DNA from 3 places in the Paenibacillus borealis genome. Region 3 is predicted to be linked to each of the others. Evidence: riboswitches for the same ligand, from Rfam matches in the RefSeq annotation. Region 3 holds a riboswitch; each other region holds the start of a gene.
The links. Region 3 has a riboswitch for cobalamin ahead of PBOR_RS02400 (anaerobic ribonucleoside triphosphate reductase). Riboswitches for the same ligand answer to the same signal wherever they lie in the genome.
Positions count from the first base shown of each region.

Region 1 (7,516 bases), 630 kb from region 3:
TCTAACAGCAATGTGTTCAACAATTATGTGCACCGCAACACGCTGAATATGGACGAGTTCCACAACATCGACGGAGAGATCCGCCGGTTCATCAGCAAGGTTGACCGTCCGTTCAAGGACACGATGGATGTGTATTTTGCCAACACCGGTTATTTCGCGGTATCCGCGCTGGGCAGCAATCCGGTCAATCAGAAGGTGGAAGGTGTAGTCAGTCCGATCCGTGTGGACGAGCCGTTTATCTGGCTGCTGCACAAGCTGAACTATATTGAGGGGAGCGACGGGCCGTGAACAGATTTTCAGGGTCCATGATCACCCAGCAGATGTATACGCGCGAGCGCCGCGGCGTTTACCGGGCGACAGAGGGATTCGATACGGTAGCGAAATCGGAGAGTCTCGACAATAATTTTGTCAAAAAAATTCTGCACCCCTTCTGCCTCTACGATGCTCCAGCCGAGCTCGCGGCACAAGGTGAGAAGGATGAGGAGCTATATCCTGCCGCGCTGCATCTGTTCCATACGGAGAGCAACGAGACAGTAATTGGGCTGAACCGTTATCTGGCGGCGGATTTCACGGGGCAGCGGAGCGCTTTTTTTGCCCATAATTTCGTGGTGCCGCCTATCCGCTCAGAGGAGATTGTGGAGGGGTACGGGGAATGGCTGCATGCCGGCTTCGCCCGGAGTTATGAGGGAGAGCCGGGAGGGACATTGCCTGAACTGGCAGATATCCCGGTGGAGCCGCGTGAAGGGGCAGCTGACCCGCTGACTGTGCTAGGCAGTCTCGGTTTCACAGAACAGCTGTTCAAAGCCCTGCTGCAGGCGGTTATGCTGTCCGTAGCCGGGAAGAAGAAGATTTATGTGGCGCTGGATGTGCCGGTAAGTGAGTTGTCGCGGCGTGCGGTGGAGCTGACGGAGGTCATCTATGCTTCTTTGCCGCATGACTTCCGCCGCAGGCTGGGAGTGATCACTTATGCCAAAGAGCCGCAGAGCCGCAAATATATTCACCTGACCTTTGTGGAGAAGGGCTCGCTGCGCCCGGGTGACCGGAGTATTGAGAAGGATTATATTTTTGATCTGGCAGGCGCGCGGATTCTGAATGCCGATTTCGGGGAGTCCCGGCAGACATATGCAGACCTGGCCTGGAAGCTACTTGGGCAAAAGGGCGGGACTCTCAGTGATTTCGCCAGATTCGCCGACTCTCTGCTGCTTGGGGAGAGTGTGGACCGCAAGCTGTCGCTGGCACTCTACAATGAGCTGGCTGTCTTTTATGAGATTGAGCAAGGCAATGAAGAATTATATACAGAGAACAAGAATGCTGTGCTCGGCGGGCTGCTGCACTATCTGAAGCCTGAAGGGGCGCTGGAATCCCGGGTGCGGCTGAATGATATGTTCCTGGAGCGGTTCGACCGTGAGTATGATCTGATCCGCAAAAAAGGGATTCCGTCGCCGGAGATTCTGGAATGGTTCAAGGAGTATTTTGCGCTGCCGGGCCATAATTACCGGGTCAAAATTGTGGATTACTTCATCAACGGGATGCTGAACTGCCAGTCGGCAGGACGTGAGGATGCGCTTGCTGCCGCTTACGGTATTATTGAGGGCAACGATGAGCTTAGTGCGGCATTCTTCAAAAGAGTGCTGGCCCAGCCTATCTTCCGCAAAGCGTTGCTGGAGCCTTATATGGAAACCCGGCTGGCTGCCGCGCCGAAATCGGCGGATATTCTGCGGTTCGTCGCGCATTGGGGCCGTTTCCTTCCGGAGGCGCTTCAGCAGGCTTTCGTGCGCGATACCGTCAAGGAATATCTGCTGGAGAAGCTGCAGCGGGACAATGATCCGGTGGCGGCGGTAGCAGCGGTTCATGAGTCGGTGCAGAAAGCAGAGAAGGAACGCCGTAAAGGCAGCGGAGTACATCCAGAAGCATTGTCCCTGCTGCAGGAGCTGGGAACGGCTGCGGACCGGTTCCTGCTGAACCGGATCTCGCTGGATGAGCTGACACAGGAGCAGCTGCTGGAGATTGCGTTCCTGCGCTACCGGGATACGGCGGACTGGCAGCCGCCGCTGGATGCAATTGCTAAGCGTAAAGCGAATGCCCTGCGCGCTGCGTACCGCTGGTTCGGTGAGGAGAAGCCGGACGAGGAGATTTTCGCCGGGCTGTCTCCACGGGAGCTGGATGACGTACAGCTGCTCGGGGGGCGCTGGCTGAAGGAGTCGCGGAGCATCGAGCCGTTCGAACGGCTGCCGCTGGCCTTCTACCACAGCAGTGAACGTGAGGGCGGTCCGCTTGATTACGATGCGCTGCTGGATCTGGTGGCGCGCAAGGCCGGCGGTGATAAGGATACGGTCTACCGTTTCCTGGCCTGGTCGCAGCATAACCGGCTGTTCACCATCTCCAGCAAGAAGCTGTGGCCGAATTACCGGCGGGCGGTGCTGAAGTATTTCCTGAAGAACGACCGTGAGGCGTTCAAGAACCGCGATTTCCGCAAAAGCTATAGTTCGGCCGCGACGCCTGCTATGCAGAATGTCTACAATGAAGCCCGCTCCCAGCTGGCTTCACCGCTGGCGCGGTGGGTCAGCCGCAGCCGATTTCAAATCCTGATCTCCGGCACGGTGCTCGGGGTCGTGCTGATTGTTGCGATCATCGCTATTAGCTTGCTGCGGCCGGATGCGGATACCGCAGCGCCGCAGCCGACTGTGAGCCCGATTCGTGGCGATATCCACAATGCGGACGGACAAGAACAAGCCCCAGTCTCTGTGCGGCTGGCGGGCGGGGTGGCAGGTGCCGGGACGGGCAGCGGGACTGAAGGCGGTGAAACAGATGGCGCCGGGAATGCTGGCGGAACGGAAGGCACCGGGAATGCTGGCGGGGGTGAAAGCGGCGGGACGGAAGGCAACGGAAATGCTGGCGGGGCTGAAGGCGAAGGGGATGCAAGCAGCGCGGAAGCAGGCGTCAAGCTGGTGTTCAGCTTTGCCGCTGCGGCGGAATGCTCCGACTTCAAGCCGGCGGAGATCATCGTGATGTCCGGTAATAACGTTGCAGACACTTACAAGGTTGCGGCAACTGTGAGCAGTTGCCAGGCCGCCGGGGTTGATGGCGGCACTGGTGAGGCAGGAGCCGGGAATGATGGCGGCGCGAGTGGGGATGCAGCCGAAGCCTCCCCGGCAGCGGGTGCATCGGGCGCAGGGACACCTGCGCGCGTATATGAAGTGACAGTGGAGCTGGAGCCGGGCGCGAAGCTGGCCGTAGGTGATGTGATCACCGCCGGAAGCTATACACTGAAGCTCCAGGGTAGTCTGGGGGACACTCTGGGGAGTCCCCCAAGCAGTACTCCAGAGACTACACCCGGCACCGAGCCTGCTCCTTCCGCCAGCCCGGACACGGATGCAGACAAGGCTGCTGAATGAAGGCGGCGGATTAGGATCTGGCCTGAAATAACGATGCCCTGAATTAAGGACGGTAACGAGGAGGTCCTGAATCCGGGAAAGCCGGATGCGAAGATAGCTCTGGCATTCTTCAATTGTGCGGTGGCTAAGGCGGCAGAGAGGTCATTGTACTTTGTACACTCAAATCAGGAATAGAGGGCCCTATTTCGCATTCTATTGTATTTGGTACATTAGATTTCCGGATTTCAGAGCCTATAAGGGTCCCTTCGGAAATCAATTGTATTAAATACAGCAGAATGGATTATCACCCCCCTTTTATTCCCATTCTGTTGTACATAGTACAATCAACCGGCTGCTGACGCTCGCCGGAAGCAGAAGAAGCATTATATGAGGTCCTGAACAGCACGATATGCCGGGAGAATGCGGCGGGTGTTGCTCAGGATTTTTTTGCATGCTGAAGGGGCAGGGCTGCATACAATTGAAACAGCTTGTCTATAGACATACAGGGGAATAGTAGATATGATTGTTTGTGAATATTAAAATTTAATAAGCTTTGGAAAAAGGTGCGGATTTCCGTAGAAACAGGCACTGTCTTGCAATAGACGGGCACGCTGGTTCTTCGTCTGTAATCTGCTTAAAAGGGAAGGCCGGTGTAAGTCCGGCGCGGTCCCGCCACTGTAAATGCGGAGCGACTCCCGGGAAGCCACTGTCTGTTGATTGGACGGGAAGGCGGGGGAAGTGATGAAGCGTAAGCCAGGAGACCTGCCTTTTTCGTTGTTGTTTCTATTCTTCGGGGGTGAGAATGCGGAAGCAGGTGCAAATAAAAGCAGATGGCTGTGCAGAGGAAAGCCTCGCATCAGCCGCATGTATTGTAACCTTCCCCGGCCGCCCTTTACAGGGCGGTCTTTATGTTGCCGCCGCATCCGCGGAGGACGCAGGACTCATCTAATCTATTCCATTCTATTCAAAGAAAGAGGTCAAGCAATGAAGAACAATCTATCATCCAAGTTTATCCGGCTGGGTCTGATCGTAATCATGATGTTCGCGGTGCTGGGAGCGGCTGTAGCTCCGGCGGGACAGGCTTTTGCCCAGAGTGATACGGCAGCTGCCCAGTTGAGCACGAATGCCGCAGCTGTTAGTGTAGCTGATGCAGTCTATGCTACTGCGGAGTTTGTGCTGAAGAACGGGGTACAGTCCGACTGGCAGGCTATCGGCCTTGCCCAGGCGGGCTACAAGGTTCCGGATAGTTATTTAAAGGCGCTTGAGAGTAAAGTAGCCGAAGCCAAGGGGGGGTTCGCCAGAGCTACGGACTATGCGCGGATTACGCTTGCGGTTAGGGCGCTTGGCGGGAATCCGGCTGATGTTGCCGGCTACAACCTGATTGAGAAGCTCTATAATAACGATAAAATCACCGGCCAGACGCTGAACAATGCTGCCTACGTACTACTGGCGCTCGATTCCGGAACTTATACTATGCCTGACAATGCCAAATGGACACCGGCTAAACTGCTGGCTGAGATTCTGGCCAAGCAGAACACGGACGGCGGCTTCACCCTGACTACGGGTGCAAGTGATCCGGACATGACGGCGATGGTGCTTACAGTGCTGGCAGGACATAAGTATGATCCGGCAGCCAATACCGCCGGACAGCGTGCAGCAGCCTGGCTGGCGACCGCACAGGATAAGAACGGCGGCTATGGCGACAGCAGTGAAAGTGTCGCTCAAGCTATTATTGGTCTGTCTTCCTTTGGCATTGACCCGGCGGGAGCAGAGTATACTGTAGGCAATGTGAACCTTGTCAGCAAACTTCTGAGCTTCAGTGCAGCGGGTGGCGGGTTCGCTCATACGGCAGGCGGAAGCTACAATCAGCTCTCCACAGAGCAGGCGCTGGAAGCACTGGCAGCTTACAATCTGTTCAGCGCAGGCGGCAGGCTCTATGATCTCAGCAGTGTGCCTGTGAAGAATCCTCAGGTGAATGTGTCCGTTGCCATTGAAGGCCCTAACGGAACCCTGGCAGAAGGCACTGTGTATGCTGGCAATGTACTTCATGCGCTGGAGAAGACAGCAGCGGCGAAGAAGGTGGCCCTGGTCAATGAAGCGGGCAATTACGTGACGGGAATCGGCGGCGTGACTGCGGGTGCTTTTGGCGGCTATGACGGATGGATGTATGTTGTAGCGCGCGGTGGAGCGTGGATTTATCCAAGTGTGGGCATGGGCGATTTCCTTCTTGCAGAGAATGACCGTGTACTCGTCTATTATGGCGGGGATAACACACAGGTGGTAGAGTCTGTGACGGTCTCCCCTGCACAGCCGCAGCCTGGACAAGATATTACTGTAAAAGTGACGCAAAAGCAGTGGGTGTGGAATGAAGCGACCTTTACTTCCGACCCGGTATCCTCACCGGCTTCAGGGGTGCAAGTAGCTATCGGCGGTAAAACTGCTGTTACGGATGCTGCGGGTTCGGCTGTTATTGCCGGAGGCCTGACAGCGAATAAATATACGATTACAATTACCGGATATCTTAAAGACAGCACACCTGCAGTAGTCCGCTATTCGCAGCCGCTGACCGTGGCTTCTGCTGCGGCTGACCGTGCTGCTTTTACCGATGCGAAGTTAATTTCACCTTGGGCGCTGGAATCCGTATATACGGCCTATGACCGCAAGCTGATGAGCGGCGTCAGTGAGAGCAGCCTCGTGTTTGCACCGAAGCAGAATATTACCCGTGCTGAATTTGCGGCGCTGCTGCTGAGATTGACCGGCAACGAGCCGTCTGCGGCATCGTCAGCCCAGAGTTTCAGTGATGTTAAGGCTAATGCGTGGTATTATGGAGCAGTGAATAAAGCGAAGGAACTGGGTATTGTCAGCGGAGTAACAGGCACAGCCTTCAAACCGGACGGCCTGGTTACCCGCCAGGATATGGCTGTAATGATCTTGAGAGCCCTGAAGCTGGATGAAGCTTCGGCAGCGGCCGGCACCGGGAAATTCACCGACGAAGACCAGATCAGCAGCTACGCATTAACAGCGGTGCGCACAGTAACCGGACTTGGGATTATGAGCGGTACCGGCAGCGAATTCGCTCCTTCCGCAGCTGTAACCAGAGAAATGGCCGCTGCGGTGGCTGTTAGGCTGCCTTAGGCAAAGAGGATGGGCGAAGCGGATTGCTTTTTATAAATCCTGCACATAGTACAACATTTTCACCAGGATATCGGCTATATTTGAAAATTGTTGTACAAAAGGCAGCATTCCTCCTCCAACAAGCGGTGTAGCGGGATAATTCTTGTATTTCATACAACAATCTATCCGAATACCTAAGTATCTAGGAAGCTAAGTTGTATTCTCTGCAAGATTTTGCATCGAGCAGCCTAAGCGAACGTGCGGGAGGCGGCGGGCGGGATATATAAGTGGAAAAATGCCACCTAATTCCCGGTAAATCTCTCGGTATGGCGACGTAGTTGGAAAAACAACACTTAATCTCGCTTGAATTAACGAATGACCCGGGTATGGGCAGAATTAAGTGTCATTAATCCAACTAAGATCGGCAGTGAAGTCTGTATAGGCTAAATAAGTGTTAAAAATCCAATTGCTGTTCCGGTGGAGGGATATTTTGCGGAGTTTCGCCCGGGAAGGCATGCTTTCCCGGATTGAGGCGATGATTTAAAATGCTTATTAAAGCGAATAAGGCAAATGAAGCTATTGTTAGTGGAGCTAGAGCTAATGAAGCTGATGAAGCTATTGCTAGTGGAGTTAGGGCTAATGATGCAAATGAGCTAGTGCTAATGGGGCCAGAGCTAATGCTATTAATAAAGCTAGTGTTAATGAAACTGATAGTGATGCCAGCCAGTGCTTACGCTGCTGGCTGCTGATGGAGAAGCTCCTGCGGGTTGCGGAATTGGATGCTCGGCAGCCAAGAGGGGCTGGGGGCTGTGTTTGGCTCAGGATTAGTTTGTATATGTCATACTAAGAGATCATAAGGTGTATGGATGGAACGGGGAACAGGCTGACTGCCCCCGTTCTTTTCCCTTTTGTGGAGGTGCTTAAGGTAATGTTCAGTCTATTGAAACCAGTAAGGGCAAGGCTGTATCCGCTGCTCCTGCTTCTGAGTGTACTGCTGCTGGCCGGCTGCTCCCAGGCGCAGCCGGATT
Region 1 covers NZ_CP009285.1:1,184,560-1,192,075, forward strand. The annotation lists gene PBOR_RS04985 (hypothetical protein) at 1-288, shown strand, start outside; gene PBOR_RS04990 (GAP1-N2 domain-containing protein) at 285-3,395, shown strand; cobalamin riboswitch at 3,967-4,158, shown strand; gene PBOR_RS35260 (S-layer homology domain-containing protein) at 4,359-6,509, shown strand; gene PBOR_RS05000 (hypothetical protein) at 7,034-7,237, shown strand; gene PBOR_RS05005 (DUF4430 domain-containing protein) at 7,417-7,516, shown strand, end outside.
Region 1: it holds a riboswitch for cobalamin, as region 3 does, so the genes downstream of both, PBOR_RS35260 (S-layer homology domain-containing protein) here and PBOR_RS02400 (anaerobic ribonucleoside triphosphate reductase) in region 3, are expected to answer to the same signal.

Region 2 (7,516 bases), 1.9 Mb from region 3:
CCAGTACCGGCCACAGCAACGCCAGTACCGGCCACGGCCACGCCAATATCAGCATCAGTAACACCAATGCCGGCCACGCCAACGCCAGCAACAGTAACGCTAATGCCGGCTACAGCAACGCCTGGCCCCGCTGCTTCATCTGCCAATACTCCTGCCGCTTCATCTCCTGCGGAGCTGCCTGCAGTGCCTGATTGGATTGTTGCAACGGAATGGCTTAAAGTAGGCTTACTTCCAGACGGGGATATAGTTATTGATGCAAAGCTTCCTGATCATCAAGAAGAAACTGGTGTGTGGAATTTCGATCTGGGGGGAAAGGTATACAATATAGAAGGAACTGAAAGTGTCAAGTATAGGATCGCTAAAGCACCGGTAGGGACTTATAATATTCTGGTGACATTCACCTCCCATAACGGAACAGTGTTTAAGTTTGAGGCGGTTCCCGTATCTGTACCTACAGTCAACGGAGGCCAGCTTCCGGCTACCGCGACGCCGTGGTACAACTTGCTTCTCTCCGGATCTCTATTAACCATAATGGGAGGAGTAATCTTATGGAGGAGAAAGCTTCGTGAATAAACGGCACACTGGGCATAAAGTAAAAGCCGGAAAACTAATATACATGATCTCCCTGGGATCAATGCTTCTGGGGATCCTGTCTATCTCTTGGGCCCTGATTCATATTCAGGCGCAAGCCGTTCCCGTTGCTTATAATGAGAATACTGATCTTATCCCAATTCAGGCTGATCTGCGTAATAGTGCAAGGAGCAGCATCGCCGTTCCGGCAGAAGCAGGCGATTCCGGCAGCCTGCCGCCGCAGGATGATATCCTTTATCCTATTAGGCCGCTTGAAGGCGATGTTATCGGACAGCTGATAATTCCGGCATTACAGCAAATTCTTCCGATTATTCACGGGACGAACGAGGATGAGCTGGAGAAAGGAATTGGACATTTCCCGGAAAGCGTCCTGCCGGGTGAGAATAACAATTCGGTTCTCTCCGGACACCGGGATACAGTCTTTGCCAAATTAGGCGAGCTGGAAATAGGAAACGAGCTTGTCGTTGATACATCAGCCGGTTCTTTCACCTATAAGATAAGTGCTATACGGATTGTTCATAAAGACGATAAAACGATTATTGTACCTACAGACCACGCTGTCCTAACCGTAAGCACCTGCTATCCCTTTCACTTTATCGGCGCAGCTCCCGACCGTTATATTCTCATCGCAGACCTGATCGATGAAGTCCGTTCCCCCCAAACATGAAGACCTTTCGGCTTTCCTTTATCCTTTGACATCTTGGTGTCAAAGGATTTTTTTTGGAGGGAAAACGGGCCTGACAACCCAAAGCGGTACTTTATCCTATGTGCCACCTCAGCGAAGGATGGAAAGATTCTTAAGAAACGGTAGCACGAGCCACATAATTTAAAGATTGACGAACCGGCGGAAGCCTGACTATAATATTAATATAAGTGTTAAATGATTAACAAATATATTAACTTAAAGAGGAGCGTTAACTGAAATGGCAGAACGCATCGTACTGAACACTGACATCCGCAAAGGCACAATTAACCGCAACATCTATGGACATTTCGCTGAGCATCTGGGACGCTGTATCTATGAAGGCATCTGGGTAGGGGAAGATTCGGCGATTCCGAACACGAAGGGGATCCGCAACGATGTAGTGGAAGCGCTTAAGGAAATGAAGATTCCCGTATTGCGCTGGCCGGGCGGCTGCTTCGCCGATGAATACCACTGGAAGGACGGCATTGGACCGAGTGAAGAACGCAAGCGGATGATCAATACCCATTGGGGCGGTGCGGTTGAGAACAATCATTTTGGTACACATGAATTCATGCGGCTCTGCGCCATGCTGGAATGTGAGCCGTACATCAACGGCAATGTAGGGAGCGGAACGGTACAGGAGATGTCCGAGTGGGTTGAGTATTTGACCTTTAACGGTGTATCGCCAATGGCTGAGCTGCGCCAGAAGAACGGCCAGGAAGAGGCCTGGAGTGTAGCTTACTTCGGCGTGGGCAATGAGAACTGGGGCTGCGGCGGCAATATGCGTCCTGAATATTATGCTGACCTGTACCGCCGTTACCAGACTTATGTGCGCAATTATGGGGATAACAAAATTCACCGGATCGCCTGCGGCGCCAATTCGGATGATTATAACTGGACCGAAGTGCTGATGCGTGAAGCGACCCGGTTCATGGATTCGCTTACCCTGCACTACTACACCCTGCCGACTTCGGATTGGGCGAATAAAGGTGCAGCTACCGGCTATGGAACGGATGAATATTTCAACACATTGAAGAAGGCGCTGTTCATGGATGAGCTGGTTACCCGCCACAGTGTCATTATGGACAAATACGATCCGGACAAAAGAGTGGGCCTGATCGTTGATGAATGGGGCACCTGGTATGATGTGGAACCCGGTACGAACCCTGGATTCCTCTACCAGCAGAATACGATCCGCGATGCGCTGGTTGCCGGTCTGACCCTGAATATCTTCCACAAGCACAGCGACCGTGTGCGGATGGCGAACATTGCCCAGACCGTTAACGTGCTGCAGGCGGTCATTCTGACCGAAGGCGAGAAAATGCTGCTGACTCCAACCTATCATGTATTCAACATGTACAAGGTCCACCAGGATGCGCAGCTGCTGGATCTGACAGTGGATAGCCCGTTATACAGCTATGAGGGTGCGGAGATTCCTGAAGTATCTGCTTCGGCTTCTGTAACAGCAGAGGGCGTGATTCATGTCAGCCTGTGCAACCTGAATCATGAAGCATCGGCTGCATTACCGCTGGAGCTGCGGGGCCTTGCCGGACAACCTGCAACCGTAAGCGGTACTACACTTGCCGGGTCTTCCATCGATGCCCACAATACCTTCGAGCAGCCGGAAGCGGTAGTGCCGCAGCCGTTCACCGCCTTCAAGCTTGAAGGAAATAAGCTTACAGTTGAACTGCCGCCAATGTCGGTGACAGTACTGGCAATTACTCCGGGAGCTTAAAGAGAAGGGAAGCAGCATGACTACAACTTCAGCGTGTAAAGGATGCCGGGAGGATTACAAAGTGACGGAAGCGCAGATTGCCCGGATTCTCGCCTCCTCCATGTTCAATCCGGAGAATACAGCCCCGGACGAAGTCTATGCCAAGCGGGTTGCGCTATGCGAAGCTTGTCCCAAGCTGCAGGATGGTGTAACCTGCATTGCCTGCGGCTGTATTATACCGGTTGTGGCCCGGCTGAAGGCGCGCGGCTGTCCGCTGCCGGGCGGCGGCCTGTGGCAGCCGTTGACGGATTAAACTGCAAAGCTGGCCTGTAATATACCCGTAATCAAAACAGCGGCAGCGGGGGACCTGAGCCTAAGGTCTCCCGCTGCCGCTGTTTGCTGCCCCATCCTGTCCGGGTCATTCCGTCCGGCTGGGACTTGCCGAAGCTTCAACTGCATCTGTATAGAATAGTTCAAACACAAGATCCTCGTTATAGTTGCCGAACCCCTTGCCGAACAAGGTAAGGCCGCCGATATGCTCCGCATCCTCTTCCACAGAGACCTTGAACGTCCATTGCTTATCACGGATGCCGACCTGCTCCAGCGTAACCTCTGACAGCTTCTGCCCGTCCATGAATGTGCCTGCGGGTGTAATCCGCAGCTGCTTAAGCAGTCCATATTGATTGGTGAGCGCAGGCCACCAGGCTGGAGTGTATTTGCCCGGACTGTCCCCGTAGTCTCCGGGGCTGGTCCAGAAGCCGAGCCGCTGACCGTTCAATGTGAAGGTGATGTCAGAAGGCCAGTTATTATTGATGGACGGGGCTTCGGAGGCAATTTCCATCGTGATGACCAGTTCCTCAGGCTTCTGGCTGGACAGCAGGAAGTTCGGGATTTTGTATTCCACGAATCCTTTGCCGAACCACAGAATACCCGCATTCACCCGCTCCTGATCCCAGAAATACCGCGGATCGTCAAAGTTGCCGATTACCCGCTCGGTCGTAGATAAGCCGCAGGTCGGTTCAATCTGGAAATCGGAGTAGTGGCCGACCGGTATCTCCTTGCGGTAGCCCCGGCGCTGTGTTCTGGCTTGTCCGGGAAAAATAATCTCTGCCCCCTCGGTGGCCAGTGTACAAATCTTCTGCAGTCCGCTCCGTCCGGGAGCCATGTGGCTGCGGATCAGCCCGGCTGCTTCCAGCTTGCGCACATGCATCGTCATAATGGCACTGCTGAGCTTCAGCGCGCCGGCCAGTTCCTTGACGTTCATGGGCTGTTCAGACAGCAGCCGCAGCATCTGCAGGCGCACAGTACTGGATAACGCTTCGTACACGGGTAAGGAATGTTCGGTTAGATCAAGTTTCATGCGATGCCTCCACGTTCAGGTTATATAGTTAATAATTATATTACTCAAATGACATTCTTACAAGCATATGAACATTGCCTCACAAATAAATGAAGCTGCCTTACAAGCAAATGAACACTGCGCATCGCAGCCGCTCCAATTTTATCACAGACATGCAGAGCCTGTTCCGCTATGATGTAGGATGGATTAGCGATGTAACAAGGTGCTCTTGCCGGATCAGGCAAGGGATAACAGGGAATCGGGTGCAAGTCCCGAGCGGTCCCGCCACTGTAAGGAAGAGCTGAACTTCAAGAAGTCACTTGGGGAAATCCCCGGGGAAGACGAAGGATGTAGCGCCCGTATTCCAAGCCAGGAGACCTACCTTGATTACGCACACCACGACTCTACGCGGATAGGAGCGGTGTACGGATAGGTTAATGAGATGAGGCGATGTGCCTGCAGGACCGGAGGGAATCTTGAAGATCAGAGCCGGTTCAATGTTATGCAGACACAGCGTTGAGCGGCCATGCGGAGCAGACCGGGTGCAGAACCCCTTGTTGGCGCACGGCAGTGCTCTCTATCGAATCATACCTGCGTACATACACTCCCACCCTGAAGGGCGGGAGTTTTTTGGTTTGCTAAATTTAAGAAACTTGGAGGCTGACGAATGAAGAAACGCGGATTTTGGAGTTTTGCGGCGCTGATTGCCGGATTTACAGTGTACTTTATGCTGAATGAACCGGGAACGGCCCAGGCTATGCACATTATGGAAGGTTTTCTGCCGGTAGGCTGGGCTGTGTTCTGGTGGGTGGCGTTCTTACCGTTCTTTGTGCTCGGTATTATCAGGCTTAGATCGATGACCAAGGAGAATCCGGAGCTGAAGCTGCTGCTGGGTCTGGCAGGGGCGTTCACCTTCGTTCTATCGGCGCTCAAAATGCCTTCCGTTACAGGAAGCAGCTCGCATCCAACAGGTACCGGACTTGGCGCAGTTATGCTGGGGCCGCTCCCGATGGGCGTAATCGGCTCAGTCGTCCTGTTGTTTCAGGCGCTGCTTCTGGCGCACGGGGGAATCACTACGCTTGGGGCGAATGCGTTCTCGATGGCGGTCGCGGGGCCTTTTGCCGGATATGCAGTGTATAAGCTGATGATGAAGCTGCCTGACCGCGAGAAGCTGGCCTTGTTCTGTGCGGCAGCGGTTGCCGATCTGATGACCTATGTAGTGACTTCCTTTCAGCTTGCGGTGGCTTTTCCGGCTGCGGATGGCGGGGTCCTGGCGTCTTTTCTCAAATTCGGGGGGATCTTTGCCGTGACGCAGATTCCGCTGGCTATCAGCGAAGGGCTGCTGACCGTATTATTGTGGAACTGGCTGAAATCGTATAGTCCGAATGAAATGTCGCTCCTGAAACGCAAGGTCAAAGGGGGAAATGCATAATGAGCAATAAATGGAAAAATGGATTAATGCTGCTGGCCGTAGTATTGCTGTGTGTCTTGCCGCTGCTGTTCGTTAATGGTGAATTCGGCGGGGCCGATGATGCGGCCGAAGGGGTAATCACAGAGATTAACCCGGAATATGAACCTTGGTTCAAGCCGCTGACCGAACTCCCGGGTGAGACGGAGAGTATGCTGTTCGCACTTCAGGCGGCGATTGGCGCCGGCGTGATCGGATATTCACTGGGGCTGCTGAAAGGGAAGCAAGGCCAGCCGAAGCAGAACAGCATCAGCAAGTGATAAGACGTATTGATGTGCTTTCTTATAATAATGCCTTGCGGCAGCTGTCCCCTATGTGGAAAAGCTCGTTCGCGGCACTGATGTTCCTGCTCTCCTATACAGTGCATCCGGTGCTGCAGATTGGGATTACGGTGTGGATGATGCTCTGGTGCACCCTGCATGCCAAAATTCCCTGTCGCGCCTACGGGCTGCTGTTTGGCACGGCGCTGCTGTTCTATTGCCTGAGTGTACCGGCACTGCTCGTGGAATTCGGCCGTCCGGCTGCCGGGGAAGCTGGCGTATTCCGGATTTCGGGGCCGCCGCTCCCGATGTATATCACAGCAGCAGGACTGGAGCGGGCCGGTGAACTGCTGGCCAGAGTCTCGGCCTGCATGAGCTGCTTCTTCTTCCTGATGTTCACCACCCCGTTCAGCGAGCTTCTGCAGGTGCTGCGCAAGCTGCGTATGCCGCAGATTGTGCTGGAGCTGATGCTGATCATGTACCGCTTCCTGTTCCTGTTGACAGATGCAGCCCATGGGCTGATGCTGGCCCGGAAGCTGCGTGGAGGCCGCAGAGGGTATAAGGCGAGGCTGCGCGAGACCGCAGCTATGGCCGGGGCGCTCTTCGGCAATACGATGCACCGTTATTACGGATTGTCGCAGGGGCTGCTGACGCGCGGGTTCACGGGTGAGATTATTCTGCCGCCGTATACTGCGCGCCCTGTGCCGCGGCGTTACACTGTCCGGGCGTATGCCGGGATCGCTGTGCTGGTGCTGGCGCAGCTTTGGCTGTGGCTGCGGGGGTGAATTTAAGATTTTAGTGCAGGAAATCTGCTGGCTTTTTTGAAATCATGCCCAAAATACAACAATTTCCCCGAGATATCGGACGCAGGCCAATATTGTTGTACAAAAGGCAGCATTTCGCCTTCTCCAGGCGGCTTCGCGGGACAATTCTTGTATTTCATACAACAATCATCCCGAAGACCGGATTATCCAGGAATCAAAGCTGCAAAATGTACAACATTTATCCGATTTGCTAAATCACATTAGAGGAGTACGCCATGGACATGGAATATAGTCTGGCTTTTGACGGGGTGGTGTTTCATTACCCGGATACGAAGGAAGCCGCGCTGCGTGAACTAACCGTCTCCATTCCCAAAGGCCGCAAAACGGCGGTGCTTGGCCACAATGGTTCGGGCAAATCCACCCTGTTCCTGCATGCTGTCGGCATTCTGCGCCCGCAGAAGGGTACGGTTCAGCAAGGAGGCAAGACATTGTCCTATGCCAAAAAAGAGCTGGCCGCGCTGCGGCGCAGTATCGGCCTTGTATTTCAGGACCCTGAGCAGCAGCTCATATTGAGCACACCTCTGGAGGATGTGTCCTTCGGGCTGCGGGGAACGGGGATGGACGAAGCCGCAATCGCTGAGCGCTGCCGCAGCGTCATGGAACTGCTGAACCTGACGGAGCTGAGTGACAAACCG
Region 2 covers NZ_CP009285.1:2,402,291-2,409,806, forward strand. The annotation lists gene PBOR_RS36160 (ice-binding family protein) at 1-573, shown strand, start outside; gene PBOR_RS10035 (class D sortase) at 635-1,258, shown strand; gene PBOR_RS10040 (alpha-N-arabinofuranosidase) at 1,515-3,011, shown strand; gene PBOR_RS10045 (DUF6171 family protein) at 3,028-3,303, shown strand; gene PBOR_RS10050 (ArsR/SmtB family transcription factor) at 3,409-4,350, opposite strand; cobalamin riboswitch at 4,534-4,729, shown strand; gene PBOR_RS10055 (energy-coupling factor ABC transporter permease) at 4,997-5,761, shown strand; gene PBOR_RS10060 (energy-coupling factor ABC transporter substrate-binding protein) at 5,761-6,057, shown strand; gene cbiQ (cobalt ECF transporter T component CbiQ) at 6,072-6,842, shown strand; gene PBOR_RS10070 (energy-coupling factor ABC transporter ATP-binding protein) at 7,097-7,516, shown strand, end outside.
Region 2: it holds a riboswitch for cobalamin, as region 3 does, so the genes downstream of both, PBOR_RS10055 (energy-coupling factor ABC transporter permease) here and PBOR_RS02400 (anaerobic ribonucleoside triphosphate reductase) in region 3, are expected to answer to the same signal.

Region 3 (7,516 bases):
GCAATCCGTTCCAGCACCTCGTCCATCACATCGGTCTCCAGATCATTTTTGACCACATAATCAATTGCCCCCTTGCGGATCGCCTGCTGGGCAAAGGCAAATTCCTCATGGCAGGACAAGACGACTACCGCAGTCTGCGGGTATCGCTTCTTCAGTTCCTCCATCAGCTCAAAGCCGGACATCTCCGGCATCATCAGATCGGTGAAGACAATATCCGCCGCTTCGGCCGCCATGCACTCCAGCGCCTTGGTTCCGTTCATTGCCTCCGCGATCACCTCCATGCCGTATTTCTCCCAGGGCATCATTGAAATCAGGCCGCGCCGCACCAGCTTCTCATCATCCACTACCAGCACCTTCATCATCTCGCACCATCCTCTCCCGTATCCGGCATAGTAATCGACACCGTTGTTCCCTCATGCTCCGTACTCGTTATCTCCAGTTTGCTGCGCCCTCCGCTGAAGCTGTTCAGGCTGCGGATCACATAGTTCAATCCAATGCCCATTCCCGAAGAGTTGTGCGCATCCTTCTCTCCATGAAGCATTTCTTCAATCTGCGCGGGCGTCATGCCCCGGCCATTATCCCTGACCTCAATCCGTATCCCCTCCGGACTCTCCACCGCGCTTACGACAATGACTCCGCCTTCCTCCGGAAGCCCATGATACAGCGCATTCTCGACCAGAGGCTGCAAAATAAAGCGCGGCATGGGCGTATTCATAATTCCCTGCGGAATCTCATAGCGCACATCGAATTCGTAGTCGTATCTGATTTGCTGCAGCTCGACGTAATCTTTTAAAGACTGTATTTCATCACGAAGCGCAACGATCTTACCCGATTTGGCCAAATTATATTTCAGCACCTTGGTAAAAAGCGACAGGAAGCGGTCAATTTCGTGCTGTCCGTTCATGCGGGCCAGCCACTGTGCCGTATTCACCGTGTTATACAGAAAATGGGGATTGATCTGTGCCATCAGCTTTTCCATCTCAATCTCCTGCTGTTCCTTGGCCTTATGCTCCACCTCAAGGATCAGATCTCCAATCTGATGATGCATCCCGTTAAAACGGTCTATAAGATAATCGAATTCCTTCAGCCCGGTCATTGGCAGACCCACATGCACCCGGCGGTTCGTTAAATCACGGATTCCGCGGTGCATCCGCTGAAGCGGACCGAGCACTACCTTCCAGATCCGCAGCGCCAGCATCAGAGATATAATCAACGCCAGTCCGGCAACCAGGGAGAAGCCGACCATCCATGTCCGGCTCTCACGGTGATAATCCTGTTTGCTGATAAACACCACCAGATTCCAGCCCTGCTTGGCGGTCTCCTCAAAAGCATAGTATTCCTTCCTCTGCTGCTTATGATAGACACTGCCTTCAGGAAACCAGTCAGGTTTATCACTGTACAGAACCACGCCGTTCTTGTCGGTCAGCAGGTGATAGGCATTCATTCCGTACTGCTTCATATTCAGCACCTGCTGCAGCACCTTTGAATTCGTCTCCACATAGGCATACAGCGGATGCTCCGGGTTCCCCATCTTGCGGACAATGGAGAATACCGGGGTATCGTTGTATTTATACAAGGTTAAATGCGGGCTGTGATAGGTGATCGCACCTTGGACAGCCAGTGTGGGAAGCGCTGTCAAATCAGGCCGCTTATCACGCGTAAGCAGCGTTTCATACATCATCCGCTCCTTATTGCTGTCATAATAAAACATCAGTCCCGTATTCAGGTTGGAGGCGTTGAGCAAATTGATATTCCGCTGAATGTCATTGTTGAGCTGGGCGGCTTCGTACGGATCCTCCGTTTCCATCAGACGTTCCATATCCTGGCCCACGAATCCCTCGAAGGACATTTGCTGCGACACATCGTACAAATTGTTCAGCGTAGTTTCGAGCGTTTGCAGCACCCGCTGCAAATTGCCCTCAATTCCTTTTTCAATCTTATTGTCCAGTATGGAGGTGATGGAATATAAGGCCAGGGTTCCTGTCATAATCAGCGGAATCATGGCACTGGTCAGCAGAGTCCAGTACATTTGCCCTCTCAAGGTATCCCTGCCGAAGGACTTGCCAAAAAGTCCAGTTCGTCTAGTCATGGCCCCATCCTCTTTCTGTATATGGTTTGCTGTTCTGCATCCGCTTATAAATATCATACATGACTGTCCACCTGCAGACACGCTAAAAAATATGGAGAATCCTGTCGGATCACGGGGAATGCCGTAAACCGAAAAAAAAGACGCAGTCTCCGGATTTCCGGAAAACTGCGCCTCTCAACCTATCAACGGCGCCATACGTAAAGAATCTAATTTCAACTCATACCCAAACTGCGGAAATAGTCTAGTGCCAGCTTGGCGCTTGCAAGGGATGATACGGCGTAGACCTCCTGCTCAACAATGTAGTACAGGATTCCGCTGTCCTCTGCCGCCGCGAAGACGCTCCCGAAATCAACCTGCCCCTGTCCGAGATCCGTTTCTTCATTATCAGCGCCGAAATCCTTAATGTGGACCAGCGGAACACGGCCGGCGTAACGCGAGACATAGTCAACGGGCCGGGCTCCGCCCCTGTGCACCCACCCCAGATCAAACTCGGCGAGCATATGCTCTGCAGGAATCTGCTCCAGCCATATATCAATGACCGCTTTGCCTTCTACTTGCGCGAACTCATAAGCATGATTGTGGTAGCCATACTGCATGCCCGCTGCCCGGACCATCGCAGAAGCCTTCTCCAGGAATGGGATCACTGCCGTCACATCCTCCATGGAGGGATTCTCGGGAAGCGGTGCCGATGGCGTGATGATATATTGAAGTCCAAGCTCTGCCGCATATTCTATTTCTCTGGATAATGCCCGCTCCAGATTGTCCAGGCTGCTGAAATCCAGGCCCACATGCGCTGAAGGCGCCGCAAGGCCCAGGCCATCCAGCGTGCGGCGGAGCTCCCCAGCCGATACGCCGAAATAACCGGCAAACTCCACCGCCCGATACCCCATTTCCGCAACCTTGCCCAGTGTGCCCAGGAAATCGCGTTCGGTCTGGTCACGCAGCGTATACATTTGAATCCCTATCTGCTGTGATGCTCCTGCCATGATAGAATCCTCTCCTTATAGGTTGAATCTGATTGGAACCCGGAAATGTACATCTTCCATTAGCGGGTGCTATTCTTCCTGCAGCTTGCGCTCCACCGATTCCAGCTTACTGCGGCTGGTGGAAGGCTTGTCACGCCGGTCATCAATCTTAAGTGAGGTGGAGACCCGCTGTGCCCCTGCCGCAAAAGGTGACTCATGCAGCGCTTCTACCGCTGCGAGTATCCGCGCAACCGGCCCTTCGATAATCGTACCCATAGAAGTAAGCTCGAAGGTAATCCCCTCCACCGTCTGCAGCACACGCTGCATATCTGCTACATAACTGCTGAGACTGGTACTGCCTGTGCCGATCGGAATAACGGTTACTTCGCCAATAGCCATCTTTCAATCCCTCCCAAAGCATACGTTAATAGCATATATGAGCATCGCCTGCTCTCCTTTTAATTGTACCCCTTCAACGGCACTCCCACAAATCGGCGGGGGTTCTTCCTCTCACTCCTCTTCATCCTGCTACTGATTTCCCCGAATAGATTCACAGGGTCATGCGCACTATATTTATGGAGTCTTTGTGGCATCTTTTGGGACAATTTATGACTCATTTACGGCTGCATCTACAGGAAAGTTGTGGATTACCTGTGGACTAACTGTGGATCATCTGTGAGTAAACCTGCGGAACCCGCTCCCCGCGCGGATTCTCAAAAAAATGTTTACAAACACAATATATTGAGTTACTTTTATTTAACAACAACAAAATATAGTAGAAACAGGTGTTTCACCCTCTTACTAGGGTTGAAGCTTAATAGGGAAGCGCGGTGCAAATCCGCTGTGGTCCCGCCACTGTAACCGGATGCTTCAGGCCCGCCAGAGCCTCTGGAGCAGCATCCTCCGACAAGAAGCCACTAAGGGACTGCGAGGCCCCTCGGGAAGGCGCCGGAGGGCATGCCGGAAGCCAGGAGACCTGCCTGTTTCAGTGGCACCGCTTAGACTCCTGCGAGGAACAGGCGAGGTGTCCGCATGCGGCCTGCAAGTGCAGAGTTAGCCTTTCCGTTATTCGGGCCAGAGGCTGCCGATACCTGAGGACGATAGATTATTGTCCTCAGGTATCGGCTTCTGCGGAATGTACAAGAACGGGTTATACATAGCGATAGACTAGATCCACACCCGTTCGTATCTTCCACATAGACCACCGGCAAATTTCCGCTTTACGGATATTTGCACTACGCATTCGGGCATTTCCCGCCTTCCCGGCTGGAGATGCCTTTTTACTGATGTCCTGGAGCATACGCTTCAGGTTTACGATACTGAGAGGAGAGAGCTATACAATGACGCTGCTGGAGAAACGATATAACGGGGGACAAGCTGCACAGGAGGTTCTTCTGGAAGAAGTGATTCATCTAGGCAAGGATATTATCGACAGCCGGGATTTAGATCTGCTGCGCGAGAATGCCAACTTGAACGGGGAGAGCTTCTCCGGCAAAATGAGCAAATTCGGCAGTGAATATTCCAAGTGGTATGCCCGCAACTTCACTATGCCGCCGCAGCTCGTGCAGGCTATTGAAGATAATGTCGTATATGTACACGACCTGGATCAATACGCCATTGGAACAACCAACTGCATCTTCATTCCGTTTGAACGGCTTCTCCGCGAAGGCTTCAATACCGGCAACGGCAGCGTCCGCCCTCCGAATTCGATTATGACGGCTATGTCGCTGGTGGCGATTATTTTCCAGTCCCAGCAGAACGCACAGTACGGCGGTGTATCCGCCAATAAGCTGGATTACGATCTGGCGCCTTATGTCACCAAATCCTTCGCCAAGCTGTTCCGCAAGGGAATGGAATACTTCGAAGAAGGTACGGACGGTGAAGCTCTCGGTGAGATCACTATGACCCGCAGCGATCTGGAAGAGAAGTATCCGCGCGCCTTCCGTTTCGCCCTGAAAGAGACAGAAATTGAAACGCTTCAGGCAGCGGAGAGTATGGTACATAACCTGAATACCATGTCCAGCCGCTCCGGCGGCCAGATTCCTTTCACAAGCATCAACTACGGAACCTGCACCTCTCCGGAGGGCCAGCTCGTGATCAGCTCCCTCTTAACTGCTACTATGAACGGACTTGGCAGCGGAGAAACACCAGTGTTCCCAATTCAGATCTTCAAGTGCAAACAGGGTGTCAACCAGCAGCCTGGTGATCCTAACTATGAGCTGTTCCTGAAAGCGGCAGAGTGCTCTGCACGCCGACTGTATCCGAACTTCGCCAATCTGGATGCTCCGCTGAATATGCAGTACTACGATCCGACCGATCCGGATACTGAATTTGCTACGATGGGCTGCCGGACACGTGTTCTGGGCGACCGCTTCGGACGCAATCACTGCTCGGGCAAAGGCAACCTTTCATTCAATACGCTTAACCTTGTACGTCTTGGTCTGGCTTACGGCACAGTAACCGGCCGCCGCCTTGCCGCTGATGAGGAAGGCTTCTTCGAAGATCTTAATCATTATATGGACGTTGCACTGGACGGCCTGCTCCACCGTTTCCGCATCCAGGCTTCCCAGAAGGCCAAAGCCTCCGATTTCATGATGCGTGAAGGGGTATGGGAAGGCGGCGAGCAGCTTGCACCGGAAGATAACGTAGGGGAACTGCTGAAGCACGGCAGCCTGTCCCTTGGTTTCATCGGTATGGCGGAGTGCATGAAGGCTATGTACGGCAAACACCATGGCGAAGATATGGAGGTCCATGCCAAGGCAGTGGCTATTGTCCGCCACATGCGTGAATACTGCGACCGCAAGAGCGAAGAGCTGGATCTGAACATCACTCTATTCGCAACACCTGCCGAAGGTCTCTCCGGCAAGTTCACCAAGATAGACCGCAAGGTTCTCGGTTCCATCCCGGGTGTAACGGACCGTGAATACTATACGAATTCATTCCACATTCCGGTCTATTACGACCTGAGCGCAGCCAAGAAGATCAGCCTGGAAGCTCCATTCCATGAATATTGCAACGCCGGAGCGATCTCCTATGTAGAGCTGAACGGCAATGCCCGCAGCAACCCGGCAGCATTCGTCAAAATCATCAAATACGCGCTGGAGCAGGACATCAGCTATTTCAGCATTAACCACCCGATTGACCGCTGCTCCGGCTGCGGCCACGAAGGTGTGATCGGCACGAACTGCCCGTCCTGCGGTGCTCATGAAGATACAACGCATATCCGACGGCTGCGCCGGGTAACCGGATATCTGACCGGCGATTATCAGACCCGCTTCAACGCCGCCAAGCAAGCTGAAGTACGGGACCGCGTTAAGCATCTATGAACATCTGCGGATATTATCCGGAGTCAATCAATGAAGGAGAGGGATTGCGGGCGGTCCTCTTCTTCAGCGGGTGCCGCCACCGCTGCCCCGGATGCTTCAACCCGAAGACCTGGAACTTCAATTACGGAGAGGTCTTCACTCCGGAGCGCAGGCAGGAGATTATCGCCGAGATAGCAGATAATCCGCTGCTGGACGGCTTGACTCTGGCTGGCGGGGATCCGTTCTTCTCGGCAGAGGAAGCGGCGGACTTCATCCATGAGCTCCGCGCCGAGCTGCCGGGCTTCCCGGTCTGGATCTATACCGGTTATACGTATGAGGAGCTGACGGCTTCCCCCGGTTCTCCGGAATGGAATCTGCTGGCCTTGTGCCAGGTGGTCATTGACGGACGGTTTGTAGAGGAACTCAAAGACACCACTCTCCCCTACCGGGGAAGCAGCAACCAGCGGATTATAGATATTCCGGCGAGTCTTACCGGAGACAAGATTGTACTCTGGGAGCCTGCACTTAGCTTTCAGAGGGTATAAAATTACCTAAGACATATAATTCCTTATATTTAAAAAAGGGCACTAAACTACCGCATTCCGGTGGTTTAGTGCCCTTTTATGTTCCTCAGGAGGGTAATATCGTACGCCTATTCTCCCGCCTTACGTCCCGCCTTATGTGCTGTCTCGTCCGCCAGCTCTTCCAGCACGCTGTTCAGCCGCAGCTTCAGCTCCTCGGCCAGCTCAACGACACCCTGGTCGTTGCGCACAGCCTGCGAGTCAACCGCATAGACACCGCCAAGAATGTGCCGGGCGCCCAGCACAGACAGCACCGGCTTCAGCGCGTAGTCAATCGCGAGCAGATGCGCGAGGCTGCCGCCCATGAAGAGCGGCAGCACGATTTTGCCGGCCAGCCCTTTTTGCGGAACCAGGTCCAGGAAGGTCTTCAGCACTCCCGTATAGGAAGCTTTGTACACCGGACTGACGACAATCACCGCGTCCGCTTCAGCCACCAGGCCATTCGCTTTGACGATGGCTTCGCTCTCAAACTTGGTATGAATCAGATCCTCCGCCGGAAGCTCCGCTACATTAATCCGTTCCACTTCAAACCCGCGTTCCCGCAGATCCTCTTCAGCATATTCAATCACGGCATTG
Region 3 covers NZ_CP009285.1:551,969-559,484, reverse strand. The annotation lists gene PBOR_RS02420 (response regulator transcription factor) at 1-362, opposite strand, end outside; gene PBOR_RS02415 (cache domain-containing sensor histidine kinase) at 359-2,089, opposite strand; gene PBOR_RS02410 (sugar phosphate isomerase/epimerase family protein) at 2,302-3,075, opposite strand; gene PBOR_RS02405 (MTH1187 family thiamine-binding protein) at 3,145-3,453, opposite strand; cobalamin riboswitch at 3,821-4,052, shown strand; gene PBOR_RS02400 (anaerobic ribonucleoside triphosphate reductase) at 4,395-6,380, shown strand; gene nrdG (anaerobic ribonucleoside-triphosphate reductase activating protein) at 6,377-6,904, shown strand; gene ssuE (NADPH-dependent FMN reductase) at 7,012-7,516, opposite strand, start outside.